3 regions of the Methylocystis sp. IM3 genome follow, and region 1 is predicted to be linked to each of the others. Evidence: predicted binding sites of a transcription regulator. Region 1 holds the regulator's gene; each other region holds the start of a gene.

Region 1 (2,269 bases):
TACACGATCGCCATCGTCACCCACAACATGCAGCAGGCGGTGCGCGTTTCGGATTATACGGCCTTCATGTATCTCGGCGAGCTTGTCGAATTCGGCGACACCGACGAGGTCTTCAACAAGCCGCGCGAGAAGCGCACGCAGGATTACATCACCGGCCGGTTCGGTTGAGGAAGGGAACGCGATGAGCGAACATATCGTCAAGTCCTACGACCGCGACCTCGAGGCGCTCGGCCGCCGGATTTCGGAAATGGGCGGCGTCGCCGAGAAGATGCTGGCCGAGGCCATGGACGCCTTGTCCATGCTCGACGTGGAGCTCGCCCGGCGCGTCGTCGCCAGCGACGCGCGTCTCGACATTCTCCAGCGCGAGATCGAGGAGAACGCCGTGCTCACCATCGCGCGGCGCCAGCCGCTGGCGATCGACCTGCGCGAATGCATCGCGGCGATCCGCATCTCCGGCGACATTGAGCGGATCGGCGACCTCGCCAAGAACATCGCCAAGCGCACGCTGAAAATTGCGACTGAGGCGCGGCTGCCGCGCGCCATCGTCGGCCTGCGGTCGATGCACGAAGTCGCCGCGACGCAGCTCAAGGACGCGCTCGACGCCTATGCGCTGCGCGACGTGGAGCGCGCCCGCGCGGTCTGGGAGAACGACGCCGATCTCGACGCGCTCGAGGACAGCGTGTTTCGCGACCTCCTGACCTTCATGATGGAAGACCCGCGCAACATTTCCTTCTGCACGCATCTTCTCTTCTGCTCGAAGAACCTCGAGCGCATCGGAGACCACACGACGAATATCTCCGAGACGGTCGTCTATCTCGTCACCGGCGAAGCCATGCCGATGGAGCGTCCGAAATCCCGCAGCGGCTCCCTCGACGCCTCCCTGGCCGGCCCGGAGCAAGACATTCCGCAATGAACGACGCCGCCAGCCAGACCATCGCCCGCGAGGCCCGCGGCGACCGCCCGCCGCGCATTCTCGTCGTCGAGGACGAGATCCCGCTCGCGACGCTCCTCGTCTACAATCTCGAAGCCGAAGGCTATCAGGTCGAGCATGTCGACAATGGCGACGAGGCGGAGCTTCGCATCGCGGAGTCGCCGCCCGATCTCCTGTTGCTCGACTGGATGCTGCCGGGCGTCTCGGGTCTCGAAATCTGCCGGCGCCTGCGCGCGCGGGACGTCGCGCGCGACATGCCGATCATCATGCTGACGGCGCGCGGCGAAGAAGGCGAACGCGTGCGCGGCCTGTCCGTCGGCGCCGACGACTATGTCGTAAAGCCCTTCTCCACGCCCGAGCTGATGGCCCGCGTGCGCGCGCTGCTGCGTCGCGCCCGCCCCGAGCGCGTCGCCTCGAAACTGACGGCCGGCGACATCGACCTCGACCGCGAGACGCGGCGCGTGCGCCGCTCCGGCCGCGAGATCCATCTCGGTCCCACCGAGTTCCGGCTGCTCGAATATCTCATGGAGAAGCCGGGCCGGGTCTTCACCCGCGCGCAGCTTCTCGACAGCGTCTGGGGCATGTCGGCCGAAATCGACGAGCGCACTGTCGACGTTCATGTGGGACGCCTGCGCAAGGCGCTCATCCGCGGACGCGAGAAAGATCCGATCCGCACGGTGCGCGGCTCGGGCTATTCCTTCGACGAGACCTTCGGACGGGAATGAGGGACGGCGCCGCCTGTCCCTCGCAAAGGCTCACGCGAAGCGCGGCGCCCTGATCTGGGCGCGACGGCGATCCTGCGCCGGCTGATAGGCGACGCGGGAGTGATGCGCGCAATAGGGACCGGCGCCGATCGGCGACTTCGCGCCGCAGAAGCGGAATTCCGGCGTCGTCGGATCGCCCATTGGCCAGCGACACATCGATTCCCGCAGCTCCATGAGCGTCACGCGCTCCGACAGGGGAATGACGACATCTTCAGGGGCGACGCGCGCGACGACCATGGCCTGCGGCGCATAGGCGAGAGCCACATTGCCGTGAACGGCATGGCCGCCGGCGCGGGGCGCCGCAGCGGCGACGATCTGCGCGGGCGCCGGTTGACGAGCAGCGGCTCCCTTCACCGCCGAGCGGGGACGCGGGGCGGCCGCCGTCTTGGCGCGCTCCGCGAGGCCGAGCCGATGAATCTTGCCGATGACCGCGTTGCGTGTGATGCCGGGTCCAAGCTCCGCCGCCACCTGGCTCGCGCTCAGGCCGTCGCCCCAAAGCTTGCGCAACAGCTCGACCCGTTCCTCGGTCCAAGACATTTTTGACCTCCAAGCGGTCTGTTCGAAGCGGCCGTCA
Region 2 (2,269 bases), on a different contig from region 1:
AGATCCCTTGAGCCGGCGTGGGCGCGCCCAATTGCGTCAACTGGGCCTGCGCGAACTCGGCGGCCGCAAAGGTGTTGCGATTGTAGTTCGCCACCAGCCATTCGCCCTGAACGAAGAAGTTGTTGTAGGAGAGCGCCGCTTCGAGGTCGAGTTTCTCGATGTCTTTGATGCAGTTGCCAGCGGCGTTATACTGGTTCAAAACCGTCCCCGCTGTCTGAAAGACGGTAGGCTGAAGGAAGCGTCCGCAGGACAGATCAGGCGTGCCCAGGAGGTTCGTCCACAGAACATTGGCTTCCGAAGCAGAACGGTTGCCGGGGGCCGAGTTGCGATCGTCGCTATACGCCGTGGCGTTATTCGGCTGATGGTAGCTCCCAGCGACGCCAATATGGACGAGTCGGTGCTCGTCCAGGATCGGCGCCCAAGTCACGCGGCCGGTAGCCTCCCAATAGGCCCCGCCGCCCCAGGGTTGCCACCAGTTGGCGTTTCTGACGCCATAGCCGCTATAGGCCGGCACAATGGGGCCGATATTTCCTGACGAGGTATTGACCGGGCGCGTGTTGAGATCCTGGAAGCTCAACGAGTAGATGCCGAAGTGCGCGGTCCAGTTGTCTCTGCCGATCATGCCGACCGCCGCGCCAATATGGCGGGCCGGAGCGAAAGCGTCGACGGCAAGCGGCCGTTCGATCAGGTCACGAAATTTGGAGGAAGTAATTCCCTCCAGACTGAAAGATTCCCATTGGCTACCAATCTTGAAATAGACCGGCTCGGTAAGCCACGGCGCAGAAAGACGCGGGTCTTGCAGGCCGATGTAAGCGTCGCGCCATCCCCCCCACAGGAAGTTGCGGTCCGTGACGTAGTTTCTCGACCAGAAGGCGAGCCCCGTGAGCGTGTTTGCGTTTGGAAGATTTGTATTCCAAAGCTGCACTGTCGGGTTGGCGAAGTCATATTGCATTTTATAGAACCAGGGCTTCATCCGGCCTTCGACTTCCAGCCGCGCCTGACCGAAACCGACGTTGCCCTGGAATCCATTGCCTGGCGAGCCTGCGGCGGCGGCGCCGTCCACGAACAGGCGTCCGCCAATCTTGAAGGAAAAGGCTCTGTCTTCGGTCTCAACGAGGAGGCCGCTCTTCAAACTCACGAAGACCGGCGGCGGCGGCGGGCCGTTGTCAGCCTTCACAACCACGGCGTTGGCGACGTTGGTCGCCTTGGCGGCCGCGGCGGCCTGCGCCTTGGCCTCTTTGGCCTCCTTCCGCAACTTGGCGATCTCCGCCTCGAGCGCGCGCAGGCGGCTCTCGATCGCGTTCACGTCTGTAGCCGCATTCGCGGCGGACGAGGCCAAGACCGCACAAAGAGCAATAGTTGCGGGAATTGGTTTCTTTATCATCAGCGCCCCGGCGAATCGTCAAAAGTCAGTTGTCATACAACCGTGATAATCCGTTCGATTGTGGCAAAAGAGCACTAAGTTGCCGCTCAGCAACACTGGCGAAACAGTGTAGTTACAGTCGGGCTTAGGCAATACCTTGCAGCACGGCCGTCAAAATTCCTTGGCCTTCTGGGAGCCTCAGGCGGCGATCATCACCGTTCAGGCATTTGCGGGTTCTGTCGCAAACTTTTTATTGCGGGATCGGCCTAGGTTATGCTGGTTGGGAGCAGGGCGGGCGGAATAGCACAATGATCGAGTTCAAAGGCAGCCATTTTGAACGTGACGTGATCCTGTGGGGCGTGCGGTGGTATGTCGCCTACCCGATCAGCTACCGGCAACTCGAGGAGATGATGGGAGAGCGCGGGATCGAGGTCGACCATTCGACGCTCAATCGCTGGGTCGTCAAATTCGCGCCCGCGCTGGACCGTCAGTTCCGTTCCCGCAAGCGGCCCGTCGGCTCCAGCTGGCGGCTGGATGAGACCTATGTGAAGATCAAGGGCTCCTGGAAATATCTCTATCGGGCCGTCGACAAAGCCGGCGCCACGGTGGACTTCCGCCTGACGACAAAGCGGGATCGCAAAGCGGCGTTGCGGTTCCTGCGCCGAGCGATCGGTCAAAACGGCGCGCCGAAGAAGATCACGATCGACAAGAGCGGCGCCAACACCGCGGCGATTGAGCTACAACGCGGAGCACGAGGCGGGCATCGAGATCCGGCGAAGGAAATATCTGAACAACATCGTCGGCGCCGAGCGATCAAGCGGGTGGGTGCGGCCGGCGCTCGGGTTCAAATCCTTTCGCTCAGCCACGGCGACGCTCACAGGCGTCGAGCTCATGCACATGATCCGA
Region 3 (2,269 bases), 2.6 Mb from region 1:
CGGCGCAGGCGGACGATTATGCTTCCGCCACCGAGGCCGCGCGCAAGGGCGACTACGCCATGGCGTTCAGATTGTTGAAGCCGCTCGCCGAAAAGGGGGACGCGCGCGCGCAAAACGAACTCGGCGCGATGTATATGAGCGGCAAGGGCGCGCCGCCCGATCCCAAGGAGGCGCTGAAATGGATGAAGCTGGCCGCCGACCACGGCAATGCGGCCGCGCAGTCCAATCTCGGCACCATGTATCTTGAAGGGCAACTGGTGGCGCGCGATTACAAGGAGGCGATGAGGTGGAGCCTTCTCGCCGCCGGCCAGGGGGTCGCGGCGGCGCAGATGAATGTCGCCAGCATGTATTATGACGGCGCCGGCGTCGCGCAGAATTACGACGAGGCGGCGAAATGGGTGCGGCTCGCGGCCGCGCAGGGCGACCCGGAAGCGCAGTTGAATCTTGGCACCATGTACACCCTCGGCCAGGGATTGAGCCAGGATTTTCTGCACGGCTACATGTGGACGCATCTCGCGATCGAGCAGCCCGCGCTCGCGATGAACGAGAGCGAAAAGAAATCCGTCCACGAACTTTCGGCGAAGACGCTCACAGCGCAAGAGATCGCGACAGCCGAAAGCATGATGAAGAAATGCCGGGCGTCACGCTTCAAGGACTGTGACTGACCCGCCGCCGATCGCCGCTCCAAAAACGCCCCCGGGGACAGCCCCCGGGGGCGTTTTTCGTTTTGATGACGTTGAACCTTCCCGATCTTTCGCTCACGGGAGCGCTCGCAAGCTCTCATATCTCGCGAGGGGCTGATCGACGGGGATTGTTTCAGCCCCGTTCAGCCAAGTCCGCCACCACGCCCCTGCGGCGATAAGCCTTGCGCCCGTTGATCAAGCCACTGGACGGCGGGCAGGTTCCAGGGCCGGCAGGCGAATCCCCGAGACTTGTCTCTTCGATCGACCTGACGTCGTCGTCGGATTCACCCGAGACGCGCCGAGGAGACTGCTCGAAAAATGTTTCTCGTTTTTTTCCAATCGGAGCGCAATTGTTTCTGTTTTATAGGTGGATCTGACAAAATTTCGGCAAGAAGCGGCTTAAATTTCTGGATTGTGTCTGTTAAATCAAAGTAAGCGCATAATAGAAATCATAGAAACAGAACAGAAATAGTAGCGCAAGCTTAGCCTACAGGTGGTATTGTGTTGCAGACATGCAACTAGTCTTTGTTTGAATCCCGAGAGTCTTTCCGAAATAGGTTCTTGTCATGTTTCTGTCGTGGAAGTTGCGTCAGTGTAAGGCTGTAGCCTAAAATATGGGCACGTCCGAGATTCTCAGGTCGGAGATCGAAATGTTGATTAAAAAGTGGGCAGTCCGGGGCGTTGCGCTCGGCGCATTAATCGCGACGACGGGCGCGCATGCGGCCGCCGACGTGAACGCAATCGACGCTCGCCTACGCGCGCTCGAGGCGGAGATCGCGAAGCTGCGGAAGGAGGCCAGGGAGGCCAAGGCGCAGGCCGCCGCCGCCGCGACCAAGGCGACCAATGTCGCGAACGCTGCGGTGGTGAAGGGCGACGCTGGCCCGCCGCCGCCGCCGCCGGTGTTCGTCAGCTTGAAGAGCGGCCTCCTCATCGAGACCGAGGACAAGGCCTTCGCCTTCAAGGTCGGCGGCCGTCTGTTCGTGGATGGCGGCGGCACCGCCGGCTCCCCCGGAAATAGTTGGCAGGGGAACGTGGGTTTTGGTCAGGCGCGACTGGAAGTCGAAGGCCGGATGAGGCCCTGGTTCTACAAAATGCAATACGACTTCGCCAACTCCACGACGCAGCTTTGGAACACCAATCTGCCGAATGCGAATACGGTGGCGGGTCTCGCCTTCTGGTCGCGAAACTACGTGACCGACCGAAACTTTCTCTGGGGCGGCTGGCGCGACGCTTACATCGGCCTGCAGGATCCCCGCCTGTCGGCGCCGTGGCTGGCGGAGCCGGTCTATTTCAAGATCGGCAGCCAATACGAGTCCTTCAGCCTCGAGGCGCTGGCGTCATCGAAATACCGCGACACCATCGAGCGTCCGCTGGCGGTCGACGCCATCGCGCCCTTCCGCCACCTCGGCATCGCGGCCGGCATGATCGGCAAGGACAACTGGACCGCTCACGTGGGCCTCTACTCGCTGAGCTTCCAGGACCTCAACATGCGCCCGGTCAATACGTCGTCGGGCAATGTGGGCGCCTTCGTGCCGGCCTATAACGGCTACGGCGTCAGAAACGCCAACTGGTGGCAGCCCTGGGGC

Evidence for each region. Region 1 encodes PhoB, which activates phosphate uptake and scavenging genes when phosphate is short. Its sites were predicted from a motif close to TGTCATNNANCTGTCAT; they were not measured.
Region 2: WOC76_RS23810 (OprO/OprP family phosphate-selective porin) is a predicted target of PhoB. The motif match lies at 1,415-1,431, and genes of this name have one in related genera.
Region 3: WOC76_RS15130 (OprO/OprP family phosphate-selective porin) is a predicted target of PhoB. The motif match lies at 1,246-1,262, and genes of this name have one in related genera.

What each region holds. Positions count from the first base shown of each region.
Region 1 is NZ_JBBPBZ010000002.1:143,709-145,977, reverse strand. Features, by position in the region: gene pstB (phosphate ABC transporter ATP-binding protein PstB) at 1-168, shown strand, start outside; gene phoU (phosphate signaling complex protein PhoU) at 182-913, shown strand; gene phoB (phosphate regulon transcriptional regulator PhoB) at 910-1,656, shown strand; gene WOC76_RS02430 (GcrA family cell cycle regulator) at 1,687-2,232, opposite strand.
Region 2 is NZ_JBBPBZ010000006.1:86,290-88,558, forward strand. Features, by position in the region: gene WOC76_RS23810 (OprO/OprP family phosphate-selective porin) at 1-1,306, opposite strand, end outside; one part of gene WOC76_RS23815 (IS6 family transposase) at 1,672-2,099, shown strand; one part of gene WOC76_RS23815 (IS6 family transposase) at 2,098-2,269, shown strand, end outside.
Region 3 is NZ_JBBPBZ010000002.1:2,701,555-2,703,823, reverse strand. Features, by position in the region: gene WOC76_RS15135 (tetratricopeptide repeat protein) at 1-665, shown strand, start outside; gene WOC76_RS15130 (OprO/OprP family phosphate-selective porin) at 1,334-2,269, shown strand, end outside.